Regions from separate parts of the Stenotrophomonas sp. 22DLJC03 genome, predicted to be linked through region 1. Evidence: riboswitches for the same ligand, from Rfam matches in the RefSeq annotation. Region 1 holds a riboswitch; the other holds the start of a gene.
What was found. Region 1 has a riboswitch for glycine ahead of AC13GA_RS12785 (trimeric intracellular cation channel family protein). Riboswitches for the same ligand answer to the same signal wherever they lie in the genome.
Positions count from the first base shown of each region.

Region 1 (9,552 bases):
TGGAGCACGCCAATGCCTTCCTGCTGGCCGCGCGGCAGTTGCTGGGCGAACAGAACGCGGTCGAGGCCTACGGGCCGATGCCGGCGCCGATGCCGCGCCGCGCCGGCTACCAGCGCACCCAGCTGCTGCTGTCTGCGCTGCAGCGGCCGCCGTTGCATGGCGTGCTTTCGCACTTGGTGCCGCAGTTGTACGCGCTGCCGGAAGCACGCAAGGTGCGCTGGTCGCTGGACGTGGATCCGACGGATCTGTATTGAGGGCACGCGGACGGTAGCGCCGGGCCATGCCCGGCGGATTTCTGCGCGCACCGCGTCCGCCGGGCATGGCCCGGCGCTACCGTTTCCGCTTACGTCAGCGGCGACATCACGCCGCGCTGGTACGCCGGGCGTTCGCGCAGGCGCGCGTACCAGTCGGCCAGGTGCGGCAGTTCCGGGCGCTGGATCGGCAGTTCGAACCACGCGTAGATCAGCGAACCCAGCGGGATATCGCCCATCGCGAACGTCTCGCCCGACAGCCACGGCTGCCTGGCCAGCGTGGCGTCAGCCATCGCCAGGTAGTCACCGGCACGCACGATGGCGGCGTTGATCCGTGCTTCGTCGCGGTCCGCCGGGGCGGTGCGCATGATGCCCCAGATCAGGTCGGTGTACAGCGGCGCCATCCGCGAAGTGCTCCAGTCCATCCACTTCTCGGCCTGGGCGCGTTCCATCGGGTCCTCGGCGTACAGCGTGCCCAGCGCGTAACGCGCGCTCAGGTAGCGCACGATGGCGTTCGATTCCCACAGCGGCAGGCCGTGGTCCTCGATCACCGGCACCAGGCTGTTGGGATTCATCGCCTGGTATTCCGGCGTCTGCGTGCCGCCGTGGCTGCCACCGACTTCGATGGACTCATACGGCAGGCCGATCTCCTCGGCGCACCACAGCACCTTGCGGACGTTGCTGGAATTGCGACGGCCCCAGATCTTCAACATGCGGGTTTTCCTTGCTGGCAATGCGAGCGGCAACGATACGCCTGATCGGCATGCGGATGTGCGAGTGGCATGACTCCCTCGCGCACCCGCCGGGCATGGCCCGGCGCTACCGGTTCTTCTGGCGCTACCGGTTCTTCTTCGGCAGCGCGCGCACGTAGGAGGACTTGCCGTCCTTTTTCAGCTCGAACAGGCCAATCGCGGCCAGCAGGTCGCTGAGCTTGCCGTAACCGTAGTTGCGCGGGTCGAACGAGGCCTGGTTGCCGATCTGGCTGCCGACCGGGCCCAGGTGCGACCAGCCATCCTCGCCCTCGGCCGAGGACACCGCACGTCGCAGCATCTTCACCAGACGCGTATCGCTGCGCATTTCCGCGCCGCTCTTGCGCGGACGCGCATCGTCGTTGGCCACCGGCTCGTTCGGTGCCTGTTCGTTCGATGACTGTTCCGCATCCTGCACGCTGGCATGAGTCTGCCCCAGCGCTTCCAGATAGGTGAACTTCGAGCATGCGTTGACGAACGGCTCCGGCGTCTTCTTTTCGCCGAAGCCATAGACCTTCACGCCATCGGTCAGCAGGCGCATCACCATCGGGGTGAAATCGGCATCGCTGGACACGATGGCGAAGCCATCCAGATTGCGCGCGTACAGCAGGTCCATGGCATCGATCACCATCGCCATGTCCGAAGCATTCTTGCCCTTGCTGTAGGCGAACTGCTGGATCGGACGGATCGCGTACTCGTGCAGCACCGCCTCCCATCCCTTCAACCGTGGGCTCTTCCAGTTGCCATAGGCACGGCGAACGTTGGCCACGCCGTAGCGGGCGACTTCGGCCAGGACTTCGTCGATTTTCGATGCCGGCGCATTGTCGGCGTCGATCAACAGGGCGATGCGCTTTTCCGGTTCGCTCATGGATTCCTCGCGGGCGGTTGCCTGAACCCGAGTATCGCCGATCCGCGCAGGCGCTGACGTGACAACCGCCTGCCGTGCGAAGATGCCAAGCGCTTCCCCCATGCCCCCACTGGAGTGAGTCGATGAGTCGCGAGCGCGTTCCCCACCTGGTTGTTGTCGGCGGCGGTTTTGCCGGTCTCTGGGCCACCCGTGCCCTGGCCCGCGAGCGCATACGCATCACCCTGGTCGACCGCCGCAACCACCATCTGTTCCAGCCGCTGCTGTACCAGGTGGCCACCGCCGGCCTGTCCGCGCCGGATATCGCCGCACCGCTGCGCCACATCCTCGGCCACCAGCGCAATGTGGAAGTCCGTCTCGGCGAAGTGGTCACCATCGACAAGCAGGCTCGACAGATCCGCATGGCCGATGGCAGCACGCTGGACTACGACACCCTGCTGCTGGCCACGGGCGCCACCCACGCCTACTTCGGCAACGACCAGTGGGCCGATGATGCCCCCGGCCTGAAGACCCTGGACGATGCCATCGCGCTGCGCCGCAAGCTGCTGCTGGCGTTCGAACGTGCCGAGGCCGAACCGGACCCGGCGAAGAAGGCGGCGTGGCTGAGCTTCGCCGTGGTCGGCGGTGGCCCCACCGGTGTTGAACTGGCCGGCACCCTGGCAGAGATCGCACGGCATACGCTGCGCAACGAGTTCCGCCACATCGACCCGGCCAGCGCCAAGGTGCGGCTGGTCGAGGCCGGGCCGCGCGTGCTGTCCTCGTTCCCGGAAGTGCTTTCGCTGAAGGCGCGCCGGCAGCTGGAAAAACTGGGCGTGGAAGTGTTGACCGGTACCCCGGTGAGCGACATCGACAGCCAGGGCTTCAAGCTCGGTGATCAGTTCGTGCCGGCGCGCACCGTGGTCTGGGCCGCCGGTGTGGCTGCTTCACCACTGGCGCGTACACTGGACGTGCCGCTGGACCGCGCCGGCCGCGTGCAGGTGCAACCAGACCTGACACTGCCTGGCCATCCGGAGCTGTTCGTGGCCGGCGATCTGGCCGTGCTGAACCAGGCCAACGGCAAGCCGGTACCCGGCGTTGCGCCCGCCGCCAAGCAGATGGGCAAGTACGTGGCCGAGGTGCTCCGCGCGCGCCTGCACGACAAGCCGGCGCCAGGTCCCTTCAAGTACGCCGACTTCGGCAACCTCGCCACCATCGGCCGCATGGCTGCAATCGTGCACCTGGGCAGGCTGCAGCTCTCGGGCATCCTCGCCTGGTGGTTCTGGCTGGCCGCGCACGTGTTCTTCCTGATCGGTTTCCGCAACCGCATCGTGGTGCTGCTGAACTGGGCCGTGGCGTACTGGAGCTACCAGCGCAGCGCGCGCATCATCTTCGGTGATGATCAGGAAGACCGGCGGCCGAGGCGCTAGGGCCGCACGCATGTTCCTGTAGAGCCGAGCCCATGCTCGGCTCACGGCGCCTTCGGCTTCGGGTACCACATCGCGTTGACGATCACCCAGCGCTGGTCGAAGCGCCCCATGTGGAAGTAGTCGACGAACCACGGCGTTTCCAGCCGCACCGAGGCCGCGTTGCCGGTCACGTCCAGCACCGTGCAGCGGCGATCCCATTGATCTTTCGGGGTCTTCAGCGCGCCCTGCTTCGTCAGCGAGACCAGTTCTTCCTTCGACATCCGGCGCAGGCCCAGGCGTTCGTCCGGTGTATCACCGAGCACCGCACGTTTGGCCAGGTCCGGGTGCAGGGAACGGGCGACACGCTGCGGGTCGGCCTCCAGCTGGCCATCCACGTAGTCATGGCAGGTGGCTTCGATGGCTGCGATCGTGGCGGCGTCGGCGGCAGGGCTTGCTGCTGCGGAAAGTGCGAACAACAGGGCAACGGTGGACATCCGGGTCTCCAGCGCTGAAGGCTGGGCGATCATGGCATGGCCGGATGCGCCCCATCCACGCATGGCGTGGATCTACTGCAACAGCCAGGCCAGTTTGCGTTCGCGCGGCTGCCGCTTGAGCTCCCATTCGGCACGTGAGGCCGCTGCTCGGTCCGGGTACTCGCGCACCGCCAGGACCCGCAGTGGTGGCCGCGACCGGGTGTAACGCGCGCCCTTTCCGGCCTGGTGGGCAGCGAAACGCGCGTCCACGTCGGTGCTGATGCCGGCGTAGTAGCTGCCATCGCGGCATTCGAGCAGGTACAGGAACCACGGGCGGAGGGACGGTGCCATGCCCGGATTATGCCGTGATGCACTGCAGCGGATATACTGGCGCCCGAATGCAGGAGAGAGGCGCCGCGCTGGCGCCCGCCGAAGGCGCAGGCTCCCATGATCGCTCAGGCCGGTGGGCTGGAATCCCACCAACCATGCATTCGACTCGCCGAGCTGGAGAGAGGTCACCGGGCACGCCCGGGACGATCCGCCGAAGGGGCACGCGGCCCATGCCGCTGAACTCTCAGGCAAAAGGACAGCGGGAGCGGCACCGGTCATCGTCATCCCGTCATTGCGCAGGCAATGGCGATAGTGGCGCATGGCCGGCCCCACCGCGCCCGGAGCCTGTCCCATGCTGTTGTCCATCATCTACCTGATCGCTATTTCCGCCGAAGCCATGACCGGCGCGCTGTCCGCCGGCCGCCGCCGCATGGACCTGTTCGGTGTGGTCATGATCGCCTGCGTCACCGCCCTCGGCGGCGGATCACTGCGCGACATCCTGCTCGGCCACTATCCGCTGGGCTGGGTGAAGCATCCCGAGTACCTGGGCTTCACCGTGTGTGCGGCGCTGATCGCCACCTGGGTCGCACGCTGGATGCACCACTTCCGCCGCACCTTCCTGGTGCTCGATGGCCTGGGCCTGATCGCCTTCACCCTGATCGGCTGCTCGATCGCACGTGAGGCCGGCCATGCCATGCCGATCGTGCTGATTGCCGGCATGCTGACAGGCGCCTTCGGCGGCGTGCTGCGCGACATCCTCTGCAACGAGGTGCCGCTGATCTTCCAGAAAGAGCTGTACGCGATCATCGCGCTGCTGACCGGCGCGGCCTACCTGTTGCTGCTGCACTGGGGCGTGGCCGACGCTACCGCGATCCTGTGCTGCCTGGGCGGCGGCTTCGCGCTGCGCCTGCTGGCGATCCACTACCGCTGGGAAATGCCGAAGTTCGTCTATCACGACGAAGTGCATTGATTGCTTGATGGTAGTGCCGGCCGCTGGCCGGAAACACGGCACACGCCCGCAGATTCCAGCCGGTTGCAGGCCAGCGGCCGGCACTACCGATTGCGTTGCATGACGTTGGTCATGCGGCATTGGCCGGGGTGATTGGCTACCATTGTCGCCCCGTCGCTGCCGCGACGGCATCCAGCCACGCCGCGCCCGCGGCCCCGCCAGACACTCCCTCCCCGCTGCCCGTGGTGCCGTGAACGCACCGACGGGCCCGCATGTCCCTGCGCGCGCAGGGCGCAGGATGCCCCATGTCTGTCGCCGAAAACTCCCGCTTCCGTCGTGCCCGCCCGTTGCTGATCGTGCTGGGCGTTGCCCTTGCCGGCGGCCTGCTGTGGGGGTTCTGGCCACGCACGGAGGCCGGTGCCGGCGACGATGCACCCGGCAAGACGGTACCCGTGCGCATCGCCCGCGCCAGCGCCGAGCCGCTGGTGCTGCGCCTGAAGGCGGTCGGTACGGTCACGCCGCTGCACAGCGTGGTGGTACGCAGCCGCGTGGACGGCGAACTGCTGCGACTGCATTTCCAGGAAGGCCAGCAGGTGAAGGCCGGCGATCTGCTGGCGCAGATCGACCCGCGCCCGTATGAAGTGAAGCTGGCGCAGGCCAAGGGCACCCAGCAACAGAACCTGGCCGAGCTGGAGAACGCCGAGCGCCAGCTGCAGCGCTACCGCGAACTGCAGAAGCAGAACTACGTGTCCGGGCAGGAACTGAGCGACCAGCAGAGCAAGGTGCGCCAGCTGCAGGGCCGCCGCCTCAGCGATCAGGCGTCTGTTGACGAGGCGCGCCTGCAGCTGCAGTACACCCGCATCACCGCACCGGTCAGTGGCCGCGTCGGGCTGCGCCGGTTGGACGTGGGCAACCTGGTACGCGCCAGCGATGCCGAAGGCCTGGTGACGCTGGCACAGACCGCACCGATCAGCGTTCTGTTCACCGTGCCCGAACCCGAGCTGCCGGCGCTGCTCGATGCCGTGCAGGTGCAACCGGCGCTGGCAGTGGAAACCTGGGACCGCGAAGAAGGCCGGCAGCTTGCCAGTGGCGCGCTGTCCAGTGTCGACAACCGCATCGATACCGCCACTGGCACGCTGAAACTGCGTGCGCACTTCGACAACCACGATCTGGCGCTGTTCCCCAACCAGTTCGTCAACGTCCGCCTGCAACTGGGCGAGCAGCGCGCGCTGCTGATTCCCGATGCCGCCGTGCAGTTCGGCAGCCAGGGCAACTACGTGCATATCGTCGACAAGGACAACAAGGCACAGCGCCGCAACGTGGTGCTCGGTCCGGCCGACGATGGACGCGTGGCCGTGCGCTCCGGACTGGTGGCCGGCGACCAGGTGGTGATCGAAGGCATCGACGGGCTGGAAGACGGCACGGCGGTGGAGATCATCACCGAGGAGGCCGCGATCAAGGCCGGCGCATGAATCTCTCGCGCCCGTTCATCCTGCGCCCGGTCGCAACGACTCTCCTGATGGTGGCGTTGCTGCTGTCCGGTGTACTGGCCTACCGCCTGCTGCCGGTGGCAGCGCTGCCGCAGGTCGACTATCCGATCATCCAGATCACAACGCTGTATCCGGGGGCCAGCCCGGAACTGACCACACGCACCATCACCGCGCCGCTGGAACGCCAGCTCGGGCAGATTCCCGGTCTGAAACAACTGTCGTCGACCAGTTCCGGCGGCGCCTCGGTCATTACCCTGCAGTTCGGGCTGGAGGTGTCGCTGGGCGTGGCCGAGCAGGACGTGCAGGCCGCCATCAACGCGGCAGGCAGCTTCCTTCCCGGAGACCTGCCGGTACCGCCGGTGTACCGCAAGGTCAACCCGGCCGACACACCGATCCTGACATTGGCGGTGACCTCGCAGGGACTGTCGCTGCCGCAGGTGCACGATCTGGTCGATACGCGCATTGCCCAGCGTCTGGCGCAGCTGCCCGGCGTCGGGCTGGTCAGCCTGGCCGGCGGCCAGCGCCCTGCGGTGCGCATCCAGGTCAATCCAGCGGCACTGGCCGCCAACGGCCTGGGCATGGACCACATCCGTACCGCGATTGCTGCGGCCAACGTCAACCTGCCCAAGGGCAGCTTCGATGGCCCGATCCGAGCGGTGATGCTCGACGCCAACGATCAGATGCGCAGCGTGGCCGAATACCGCGCGCTGGTACTGGCCTGGCATGACGGCGCGCCACTGCGGCTGGGCGATGTGGCCACCATCAGCGATGGCGCTGAGAACCGGCAGCTGGCCGCCTGGAGCGGCACTACGCCGGCAGTTCTGGTGAACATCCAGCGCCAGCCCGGTGCCAACGTGATCGCCGTGGTCGAGCAGGTGCGAGCATTGCTGCCGCAGCTGCAGGCCACGCTGCCGGCCGGCGTGCAGATGGACGTGCTGAGTGACCGCACCGAATCGATCCGCGCGTCGGTGCGCGGCGTGCAGAAGGAACTGGTGCTGGCCATCGCGCTGGTGGTGCTGGTCACCTGGGTGTTCCTGCGCAATCTGCCGGCCACACTGATTCCCAGCGTTGCAGTGCCGCTGTCGCTGGTCGGCACCTTCTCGGTGATGCTGCTGGCCGGCTATTCGCTCAACAACCTCACGCTGATGGCACTGACCATCGCCACCGGCTTCGTGGTGGACGACGCCATCGTGATGCTGGAGAACATCGCCCGCCATCTGGAGGACGGCGAAAGCCCCCGCGAGGCGGCGCTCAGGGGTGCAGCGGAAATCGGCTTCACTCTGGTCTCCTTGACGGTCTCGCTGATCGCGGTACTGATCCCGCTGCTGTTCATGGCCGACCTGGTGGGCGCGCTGTTCCATGAGTTCGCGGTGACGCTGGCGGTAGCCATCGGCATCTCGCTGCTGGTCTCGCTGACGCTGACGCCGATGCTGTGCGCGCGCTTCCTGAAGCCGCATGCGAAGGGGTCAGAGCCCCACGGGGATCTGACCCCGGCCCAGGGGTCGGATCCAGCCAGGGCTCCGACCCCAAAACAAGATGTCTTCGACCGCGTCATCACCCTTTACGACCGCCAGCTGCGCTGGGTGCTGCAGCGCCAGCCGCTGATGCTGCTGGCCACGGTGGCGACGCTGGCACTGACCGTAGCGCTGTACTTCGCCGTGCCCAAGGGTTTCTTCCCGGTGCAGGATGCCGGCCTGGTGCAAGGCATCAGCGAGGCGCCACAGGCTATCTCGTTCCAGGCCATGCGCGAGCGCCAGCAGGCGCTGGCGGCGGCCATCGAAGCCGACGAGGCAGTGGCCAGCGTCTCGTCCTACATCGGCGTGGACGGCAACAACGCCACGCTCAACACCGGCCGCCTGCTGATCGAACTGAAATCGCATGGCGACCGCGACGGTGCCGCCGTCGTGATGGAACGGCTGCAGCAGCGCGTGGCGAAGATTCCCGGCATCATCCTGTACCTGCAACCGGTGCAGGAACTGGGCATCGAAGACCGCATCAGCCGCAACCAGTACCAGTTCACCCTGACCACGCCGGATCTGGAAGCGCTGGAAAGCTGGACACCGAAGCTTCTGCAGGCCTTGCGCCAGTCGCCGGCGCTGCGTGATGTGTCCAGCGATCTGCAGATGCAGGGGCGGCAGGCGCGCGTGGCGATCGACCGCGATGCGGCGGCGCGCCTGGGCGTAAGCGTGGAAGCGGTAGCCGATGCCCTGTACGACGCCTATGGGCAGCGCCAGATTTCAACCATCTTCACCCAGGCCAGCCAATACCGGGTGGTGCTGGAAGCCGATCCGTCGCGCCAGCCGGGACCGGAAGCCATCACCGGCCTGCGCGTGCGCAACAGCGCCGGGCAGACCGTGCCGCTGGGTTCGGTAGCGCGTGTAGAGGTGGGTCCGTCCGCGCTGCTGCGCAATCACGTGGGCCAGTTCCCGGCGGCTACGCTTTCGTTCAATCTCGCCCCGGGCGCTTCGCTGGGCGAAGCGGTGGATGCCGTGCTCGCCGCGCGCGCGCAGGTGAATCTGCCGCAGAGCATCGAACTTCGCCTGCAGGGCGCGGCGGCCGCCTTCAGCAGCTCGCTATCGTCCACGTTGTGGCTGATCCTGGCGGCCGTGGTAGTGATGTACATCGTGCTGGGCGTGCTCTACGAGAGCTTCATCCATCCCATCACCATCCTGTCCACCCTGCCCTCGGCCACCGTGGGTGCATTGGCCGCACTGTGGCTGAGCGGACGCAGCCTGGATCTGATCGCGGTGATCGGCATCGTGCTGCTGATCGGGCTGGTGAAGAAGAACGCGATCATGATGATCGACTTCGCGCTGGACGCGCAGCGCACACGCGGCATGTCACCACGCGAGGCGATCCATCAGGCCGCGCTGCTGCGCTTCCGGCCGATCCTGATGACCACGCTGGCCGCACTGTTCGGCGCGGTACCGCTGATGCTGGCCAGCGGTTCCGGCGCCGAGCTGCGGCAGCCACTGGGCTGGGTGATGGTGGGCGGACTGCTGGTCAGCCAGGTATTGACGCTGTTCACCACGCCGGTGATCTACCTGGCCTTCGACCGCC
Region 1 covers NZ_JBSPUG010000003.1:459,572-469,123, reverse strand. The annotation lists gene AC13GA_RS12815 (primosomal protein N') at 1-254, shown strand, start outside; gene AC13GA_RS12810 (glutathione S-transferase family protein) at 344-964, opposite strand; gene AC13GA_RS12805 (NYN domain-containing protein) at 1,089-1,868, opposite strand; gene AC13GA_RS12800 (NAD(P)/FAD-dependent oxidoreductase) at 1,991-3,271, shown strand; gene AC13GA_RS12795 (nuclear transport factor 2 family protein) at 3,313-3,744, opposite strand; gene AC13GA_RS12790 (GIY-YIG nuclease family protein) at 3,817-4,074, opposite strand; glycine riboswitch at 4,115-4,204, shown strand; glycine riboswitch at 4,218-4,321, shown strand; gene AC13GA_RS12785 (trimeric intracellular cation channel family protein) at 4,406-5,023, shown strand; gene AC13GA_RS12780 (MdtA/MuxA family multidrug efflux RND transporter periplasmic adaptor subunit) at 5,308-6,474, shown strand; gene AC13GA_RS12775 (multidrug efflux RND transporter permease subunit) at 6,471-9,552, shown strand, end outside.

Region 2 (9,552 bases), on a different contig from region 1:
TCCTGGTGGTGGCGGCGGTGACCGCACTCGGCGGTGCGCTGATTTCGTTCCAGGATGTTTCGGCACTGATGCGCAACCAGCGCGAAGTGCGTTACCTGGCCACCCCGGCCAACGTACTGCTCGGCCTGCCGCGTGCACTGCGCGGCGACAACCCGGTGCAGCGCGCACCGAAGCTTCCGATCGGCACCGACGCCAAGGCCACCCCACGCGCAGCAGCCAGCAAGCCGCGCCTGCTGGTGATCGTCATGGGCGAGACCGTGCGTGCGCAGAACTGGGGCCTCAACGGCGGGCGCAACACCACCCCGGAACTGGCACAGGCCAGCGTGGTCAATTTCCCCGACATGCATTCGTGCGGCACCAGCACCGAAGTCTCACTGCCGTGTCTGTTCTCGCCGTGGGGCCGCCACGACTACGACGAGAAGAAGATCCGCGCACACCAGTCGCTGCTGCACGTATTGAACCGCGCCGGCATCGCCCCGTTGTGGCGTGACAACCAGTCCGGCTGCAAGGGCGTGTGCGAGGGCCTGGACTTCCAGTCGCTGTCCGACGCGACCACACCGGGCCTGTGTGCCGATGGCCGCTGCATGGACGAGATCCTGTTGCAGGATCTGGCCGCCCAGGTACGTGCGAAACCGGGCGACCGGGTGGTGGTGCTGCATCAGCTGGGCAACCATGGCCCGGCCTACTTCGAGCGCTACCCACCGGCGTTCCGACGCTTCACCCCGACCTGCGACACCCGTGACATCGGCCGCTGCTCGCGCGAAGAAATCACCAACAGCTACGACAACGCCGTGTTGTACACCGATCACTTCCTGACCAGGACCATCGGCACGTTGCAGGGCATGCAGGACTACGACTCGGCGATGATCTACCTGTCCGACCATGGCGAGTCGTTGGGCGAGAAGGGCCTGTTCCTGCACGGCGTGCCTTACGCGATCGCCCCGGCCGAACAGACCCGGGTGCCGATGACGATGTGGTTCTCGCAGGGCTTCGCCAGCAGCCGCGGATTGAACCTGCAGTGCCTGCGCACACGTTCGGCAGCGTATACCGACCACGACAACCTGTTCCCGTCGGTGCTGGGTCTGATGCAGGTGAAGACATCGCTGTACGAGCGCGACCGCGACGTGTTCGCCAACTGCGAGAGTTAGGGTTTGTCGGCAGGGCTGCGCCCTGCACCCGCAGAGGCAACGGCAACGGCCGAAGCAACAGCAACAGCGGGGTTCCTGTGGGTAGGCGGGGTGGGTCCGGTGGCGGGAGACGCCGTGAACCCATCCATGGGGGCTTGGCCGCGGCATCCATGCCGCGGACACTCCCGCCACCGGACCCACCCCGCCTTCGACAGATTTCCGCTGCTGTTGGTGGGTGCCGACCGTTGGTCGGCACGGGGTCGGATCCGAATTTGAGTCTCGATTTCTGACAGGTCTCATCCACGCATGGCGTGGATCTACTGCCATCACCGAATTGCGTCTGGGGCAAAGCCCCCTGAGTCAGGGGGGCGGCCGCGAAGCGGCGGGGGTCTGGGAGCTGGTAAGTGGGGCCCGCGTTTCGCGCAGCGAAGCGTGGGAGCGACAGCGCGCATGCGATGTCGCGGTCCCAGGGCGCCGCCCGGCCGACTTCCGCCACTTGCGGTGGCAACGCCTGCCCACTAGCCTTCGGCGGTCGTTCACCACCCAAGGACCGCCCGTGAAACACCGTCATCTCCTGCTGGCCTCGGCAATCGCCGCCGCCACGCTGGCCCTGGCCGCCTGCAAGAAGGAAGCTGCGCCAGGCACCGACACCGCCAGCAGCAGCGCCCCGGCCGGCGAAACCGCCGACCAGTTCGTGGCCCGCATCAATGCCGAATTCAAGGCCGCCTACCCGGAGATGACCTCGGCGCAGTGGCTGTCCTCCACCTACATCAACAGTGATTCGGAACGCATCGCGGCCAAGGCCAACGAGCGCTCACTGACCCAGCTCAACAGCTGGATCGAACAGGCCGCCAAGTTCGATGGCAAGCCGATGAGCGAGGACAGCAAGCGCGCGATCCACCTGCTGAAGCTGATGTCCTCGATGCCGGCACCCCGTGACCCGGCCAAGCTGGCAGAACTGACCCAGATCGCCACCCGCATGGAAGGCAGCTACGGTGCCGGCAAGTACTGCACCGATGCCAACGATCCGAACTCCTGCCGCCAGCTGGGCGAGCTGGAGCAGGTGCTGGCGCGCAGCCGCGATTACGACAAGCAGCTCGACGCATGGCAGGGCTGGCACAGCACCACCAAGAGCATGCGCGGCGACTACCAGAAGTTTGTCGGCCTGGTGAACGAAGGTGCCAAGGGCATGGGCTTCACCGATGCCGGGCAGATGTGGCGCAGCGGCTACGACATGCCGCCGGAGCAGATCGGCCCGGAAACCGACCGCCTGTGGGAGCAGGTCAAGCCGATGTACGAGCAGCTGCATTGCTATGCACGCGGCAAGCTGGACAAGACCTACGGCAAGGACAAGGCCGAAGTGGGCAACGGCCTGATCGCGGCGCATCTGCTGGGCAACATGTGGCAGCAGGACTGGTCGAACCTGTGGGACCAGCTGGAACCGTACCCGGGTGCCGGCAGCCTGGACATCACCGCTGCGCTTGAAAAGCAGTACCAGACCAACCTTAGCGCGGCGCTGGCCAAGGCCGGCAAGGATGCCAACGTAGCGGCGCAGTACAAGGCGCAGCGCGAGGCCGAACTGCGCACCGCCAAGCAGATGACCGAGCGCGCGCAGGACTTCTACGTGTCGCTGGGCATGCCGTCGCTGCCGCAGTCCTACTGGGAAAAAACCCAGTTCATCAAGCCCGATGACCGCGATGTGGTCTGCCACGCCAGCGCTTGGGACATGAACATGGAAGGCGACGTGCGCACCAAGATGTGCATCAAGCCGAACGAAGAGAACTTCACCACCATCTACCACGAGCTGGGCCACATCTATTACGACCTGGCCTACAACCCGCTGCCGCCGCTGTTCCAGGGCGGTGCCAACGATGGCTTCCATGAAGCAATCGGCGACACCATCGTGCTGGCGATGACGCCCAAGTACCTCAGCTCGATCGGCCTGGTCGATGCGCCGACCGAAAGCCGCGAGGCGGTCATCAACAACCAGATGCGCATGGCTCTTTCGGGTGTGTCGTTCCTGCCGTTCGGGCTGATGATCGACCGCTGGCGCTGGGGTGTGTTCGATGGCTCCATCACCGCCGACAACTACAACAAGGCGTGGTGGGACCTGAAGGCCAAGTACCAGGGCGTGGCCCCAGCCAGCACCCGCGGCGAAGAGTTCTTCGATCCGGGCGCGAAGTACCACGTACCGGGCAACACTCCGTACACCCGCTACTTCCTGGCGCGCATCCTGCAGTTCCAGTTCTACAAGGGCCTGTGCGATGCCTCCGGCTACAAGGGCCCACTGCATGAGTGCACCTTCTACGGCAACAAGGAAGCTGGCCAGAAGTACTGGGCGATGCTGAGCAAGGGTGCCAGCCAGCCGTGGCAGGCCACGCTGAAGGAACTGACCGGCACCGACAAGCTCGATGCCGGCCCGATGATCGAGTACTTCAGCCCGGTCAACGAATGGCTGAAGCAGCAGAACGAAGGCCAGATGTGCGGCTGGCAGGCCAACGCGGCCCCGGCGGCGAAATGAAAAAAGGGGCGGATCCGCGAGGATCCGCCCCTTTCTGGTAGTGCCGGCCGCTGTCCGGCAACTACGCGATGAAGACCCAACGGGCAGCCGGCCAGCGGCCGGCTCTACCGAAATGCTTGTCAGCTGTTCTTCTTCGCGGCCATCGCTGCGGCCAGCTCGGCCTTGAATTCCTCGAAGGTCTGGCCCTTTTCCTTCGCTTCGGCCTGCGCAGCATCACGCAGTGCATCCGAGTACACCAGGCGCACCGGCGTGCCGTTGCGTTCGTGCAGTTCGCCGGCCTGCATGATCAAGGCCAGCACCTGGGCAGCACTCTCGCTCTGGCCGGCGATGCGGCCATCCATGCCCAGCACCCATTCGCCATCGCGCCGGACGATACCGGCCAGCAGCGTGCGCTGCGGGTCGCGCAGTTCGGCATGCGGCTCCACCGGCGAGGCCTGCGCGGCTGCCTTGTTGGCGGCCTGCTTTTCCTGGCGACGGCGCTGGTCGCGGCGGATCTTGGAGCTGGTGGACATGATGCGGTACCGCTGCGAGGGGGGCGCAAGGATAACGCACCCCGCCCGCAGCACCGCTTCACGCCACCGCTCAGTCCAGCACTTTGCCGTGCCGCCAGTAGCCCATGAAGGTGATGGCGCGGCGGTCCAGCCCGCAGTCACGCACCAGATGGCGGCGGATCGCCATGACCGCACCCGCCTCGCCGGCCACCCAGGCATACAGCGGTCCGGCCACGCTGGCATCGGCCTGCTCCCACAGGATCTGCGCGTCGACATCGATCTCTTCCAGCGCATCGCCGGCAGCCACGCTCGAGGTCGCTGCCAGCCGTTCCTGGACCGCCTGCAGCAGCGGCTGGCCATAGGCGGCCTGCCCACGCGGCAACCACACCAGCTCGGCGGTGCCCGGCGCTTTCAACGGCACCGCGTCGCCGGCCTGGGCCACTTCCAGCAATGCCAGCGTGCGCGGCGGATCAGGCATGGCCGCCAGTTCCTCCAGGATGCCCGCCACCGCAGGCAACGCCGTCTCATCGGCCACCAGCAGTACCTGGCCGACACCGGCCGGCGGCTTCCATTCCCAACCTTCGCTGCTGTCGGCACAGTCGGCATCGGGGGCCAGCAGCACGACACGGTCACCCGGCCGCGCATGCATGGCCCAGCGCGAAGCGGGCCCGGTCACGCCGTGGATGACGAAATCAACGTCGACCTCGCCCTGCTCGGCACGCAGCTGGCGGATGGTGTAGGTGCGCATCGGCGGCCGCAGCTCATCAGGCAGGGCCCGGTAGCGCGGATACCAGTCCTCGCCGCTGGGCACCTGTGGCACCTCCTGGCCGGGCAAGGGGAAGAACACCTTGATCCGCTGGTCCGGGCCTTCGGTCTTCATCCGCGCCACGTCGGCACCGGTGAACACCATGCGGTCCAGGGAAGGGGAAAGAACGCGGCGCTCCTTCAGCGCCACCTCGAACAGGCGGTAGGTCTGCTGTGCAGCCATGGGGGTACCTCATGCGACGACATCGGATTGGCTGGCTGTCGTGCATCCACGCACCGGCTGGCTGGAATGCCCAGCCTAGTCCGGTTGTCCGCGGCTGCAAGGATGTGCCGGCATCCCCGCCAACCCTACCCCTGCACGCTGCTCAATGGCCCGTGCAGGCTGCCTGCGCCGCGCGCTCGCGCTGGTGTTCCCAGTACCAGAACACGAAGCCGGCGCCGAAGAACGCGGCCTGGCCCAGCGCCAGGTGCAGCGGGCTGGCGCTGAGCAGCGGCGACACTACGCCAGCCACCACGGTGCTGATCATCAGCTGCACGAACGCCTGCAGCGACGAGGCCAGGCCGCGCTGGTGCGGGTACATGTCCAGCACCGCCAGCGCCAGGATCGGGAAGATCAGCGCCATGCCCATGCCGCCCAGGAAGATCGGCATCACCGCCCACGGCAGTGCGAACTGCGGTGCCAGGCCGACGTAGCCGATGTTCAGCAGCACCGACAGCGCGCACAGGCCGAAACCGATGGCGACCTGTCGCGTAGGGCTGCTGTGCCCGGCCATGCGCCCGGACAGGAACGAGCCGGTGGTCATGCCGCCGATGGTGGGAATGAACAGCCAGGCGAAGCCGCCCTCGCCCAGGTGCAGGTGCTGCATCACGAACACCGGCGCCGAGGAGATGTACAGGAACACGCCACCGAAGCCGATGCTGCCGGCCAGCGCCAGGCGCAGGAAACGCGGATTGAAGCCGATGCGCACGTAGTCGCGCAGCAGCACGCGCGGTGACAACGGCACGCGCGCCTCGACCGGATGGGTTTCCGGCAGGTAGCGTGCAGTGGCCGCCAGCAGCACCAGCGCGAACACCACCAGGAACCAGAAGATCAACGGCCAGCCAGCGCCGCTGAGCAGGATCCAGCCACCGATGATCGGGGCGATGGCCGGGGCGATACCGAACAGCATCGACACCTGGCTCATCAGCCGCTGCGCGTCGTGGCCGTGGTACAGATCGCGGATCACCGCGCGGCCGACGATCATGCCCACGCCGGCGGACAGGCCCTGCAGTGCGCGGAACGCCAGCAGCGTGGTCAGGTCGGTAGACAATGCACAGCCCACCGAGGCGCCGACGAATATCACCAGACCGCCGAGGATCACCCGCTTGCGGCCCCAGGCGTCGGACAGCGGTCCATGGGCCAGGCTCATCAGGCCGTAGAACAGCAGGTACACGCTGATGGTCTGCTGCACCGCCACTTCGTCCACCGCCAGGCGCTGGGCCAGCTGCGGGAACGCCGGGAAGATGGTGTCGATCGAGAACGGACCGAACATGGCCAGGCCAGCAAGCAGCAGGGCCATGCGGCGGGTGGAAGGAGCAACAGCGGCGGTCATGGAGAGGCGTCCGGCAGGGCCATGCGCGGCACGCACGGCGGGCGCCAGTCCCCTGAAACAGGGACAGCGCCAGATGAATTCGGGTATCCGCCCATCATAGGTGGGGATTGCGCCCCGCGCCATGCACGGATGCACAAAACGCACGGCCGGGCCATCGGCCATTCAGGCGCAGCGGCGCCTCCCGGGAGCGGCCGGCCGGCGCGCAACGGGCTATAATCGGCGGGCAACACGGTGGGAGAAGCGGAACACCGCTGCCGAAGGCGCAACGCCCGTAATCGCTCAGGCCCGATACCACCCGTAACAGAACTCTGGAGAGACCGGTTCAATCCGGCGCCGAAGGGGCAAGAAGCAGCGGTCCGCCGCGCTTTCAAACTCTCAGGCAAAAGGACAGAGGGGCGCCCCGCAGACCGCCGACCGGCGGCTTGTGCCCGTGCGTGTGCCCTTTCCTGACGGATCCTTCGCCATGTCCCAGAACACCCCTTCCCTGCGTGAGCTCGAGCATCATTCGGCCTTCGTCGAGCGCCACATCGGCCCCAACGATGCCGAGATCGCGCAGATGCTCGGCGTCATCGGCCACGCCTCGCTGGATGCGATGACCGATGCCATTGTGCCGGCCAAGATCAAGTCGCCGGCACCGCTGGCGCTGCCGGAGTCGATCACCGAAGTGCAGGCGCTGGCGAAGATCCGCGCGATCGCCGACAAGAACACCGTACTGCGCAGCTTCATCGGCCAGGGCTACTACGGCACCCACACGCCGAACGTGATCCTGCGCAACATCCTGGAAAACCCGGCCTGGTACACCGCCTACACCCCGTACCAGGCGGAAATCTCGCAGGGCCGCATGGAAGCGCTGATCAACTTCCAGACCCTGTGCGCCGACCTGACCGGCATGGAAATCGCCAACGCCTCGCTGCTGGACGAAGCGACCGCCGCCGCCGAAGCGATGACCCTGGCCAAGCGCTCGGCCAAGTCGAAGTCGGACACCTTCTTCGTGCACGACGCCGTACACCCGCAGACGCTGGAACTGCTGCGCACCCGCGCCGAACCGATGGGCATCGTGCTGCGCGTGGGCACCCCGGCCGAAGCGCTGGAAGCAGAAGCCTTCGGCCTGCTGCTGCAGTACCCGGACACCTTCGGCCAGGTGGGCGACTACAAGGCACTGGTCGATGCCGTGCACGCGCGCGGCGGCCTGGTGGCCGTGGCCACCGACCTGCTGGCACTGACCCTGCTGGCTGCCCCGGGCGAATGGGGTGCGGACATCGTGGTCGGCAACAGCCAGCGTTTCGGCGTGCCGTTCGGCTTCGGTGGCCCGCATGCTGCGTTCATGGCCTGCCGTGACGCCTACAAGCGTTCGATGCCGGGCCGCCTGATCGGCGTCTCGATCGACGCACAGGGCAACCCGGCCTACCGCCTGACCCTGCAGACCCGCGAACAGCACATCCGCCGCGAGAAGGCCACCTCCAACATCTGCACCGCACAGGTGCTGCTGGCGGTGATGGCCTCGATGTATGCCGTCTACCACGGTCCGGAAGGCCTGACCCGCATCGCGCGCCGCACCCACCGCCTGGCTTCGATCCTGGCTGCGGCACTGCGCAAGGCCGGCGTGCAGGTCGGTGGTGACTTCTTCGACACCCTGCATGTCACCGGCGTGCACGCCGATGAGATCCACGCCAAGGCCCGTGCCGCCGGTTACAACCTGCGTGCGATCGACAGCGACTCGGTCGGCATCAGCCTGGACGAAACCACCACCCGCGCCGACATCGTGGCCGTGGCTGCCGTGTTCGGTGCCTCGCTGGACGTGGACGCACTGGATGCCAGCACCGCCGACGCACTGCCGGCCGGCCTGCTGCGCCAGTCTGAATTCCTGACCCACCCGGTGTTCAACACCCACCACAGCGAGCACGAGCTGCTGCGCTACCTGCGCTCGCTGGCCGACAAGGACCTGGCGATGGACCGCACGATGATCCCGCTGGGCTCGTGCACCATGAAGCTCAACGCCACCGCCGAGATGATTCCGGTGACCTGGCCGGAGTTCTCGCAGATCCATCCGCTGGTGCCGGCCGACCAGGCGCTGGGCTACAAGGAACTGATCGACTCGCTGGAAGCGATGCTGGTCGAATGCACCGGCTACGACGCAGTGAGCCTGCAGCCGAACTCCGGCGCGCAGGGCGAGTATGCCGGCCTGCTGGCGATCCGTGCCTACCACCGTTCGCGCGGCGAAGACCATCGTGACATCTGCCTTATCCCTGACTCGGCGCACGGCACCAACCCGGCCTCGGCGCAGATGTGCGGCATGAAGGTGGTGGTGACCAAGACCGACGCCAACGGCAACGTCGACGTCGAGGACATCCGCCTCAACGCCGAGAAGTACAGCGACCGCCTGGCCGCGATCATGATGACCTACCCGTCCACGCACGGCGTGTTCGAGGAAGAAGTGGTGGAGATCTGCGAGATCATCCACAAGCACGGCGGCCAGGTGTACACCGACGGTGCCAACATGAACGCCTTGGTCGGCGTGGCCAAGCCGGGCAAGTGGGGTTCGGACGTTTCCCACCTGAACCTGCACAAGACCTTCTGCATCCCGCACGGCGGCGGCGGCCCGGGCGTTGGCCCGTGTGCGGTCAAGGAGCACCTGGCGCCGTTCCTGCCGGGCAAGCTGGGGGACAACGGCCCGGTCGGCATGGTCAGCGCGGCCAGCTTCGGCAGCGCCTCGATCCTGCCGATCAGCTGGATGTACATCGCGATGATGGGCCGCGACGGCCTGCGCAAGGCCACTCAGGTTGCGCAGCTCAACGCCAACTACATCGCCAAGCGCCTGGCCCCGCACTTCAAGACCCTGTACACCGGCCGCAACGGTCTGGTGGCGCACGAGTGCATCCTCGACGTGCGCCCGCTGGAGAAGACCAGCGGCATCGGCGCCGAGGACGTGGCCAAGCGCCTGATCGACTTCGGCTTCCATGCCCCGACCCTGAGCTTCCCGGTGGCCGGCACGCTGATGGTCGAACCGACCGAGAGCGAATCGCTGCACGAGCTGGATCGCTTCATCGACGCGATGA
Region 2 covers NZ_JBSPUG010000002.1:969-10,520, reverse strand. The annotation lists gene AC13GA_RS05915 (phosphoethanolamine transferase) at 1-1,148, shown strand, start outside; gene AC13GA_RS05910 (M2 family metallopeptidase) at 1,684-3,648, shown strand; gene AC13GA_RS05905 (hypothetical protein) at 3,768-4,160, opposite strand; gene AC13GA_RS05900 (siderophore-interacting protein) at 4,231-5,127, opposite strand; gene AC13GA_RS05895 (multidrug effflux MFS transporter) at 5,270-6,496, opposite strand; glycine riboswitch at 6,795-6,897, shown strand; gene gcvP (aminomethyl-transferring glycine dehydrogenase) at 6,960-9,552, shown strand, end outside.
Region 2: it holds a riboswitch for glycine, as region 1 does, so the genes downstream of both, gcvP (aminomethyl-transferring glycine dehydrogenase) here and AC13GA_RS12785 (trimeric intracellular cation channel family protein) in region 1, are expected to answer to the same signal.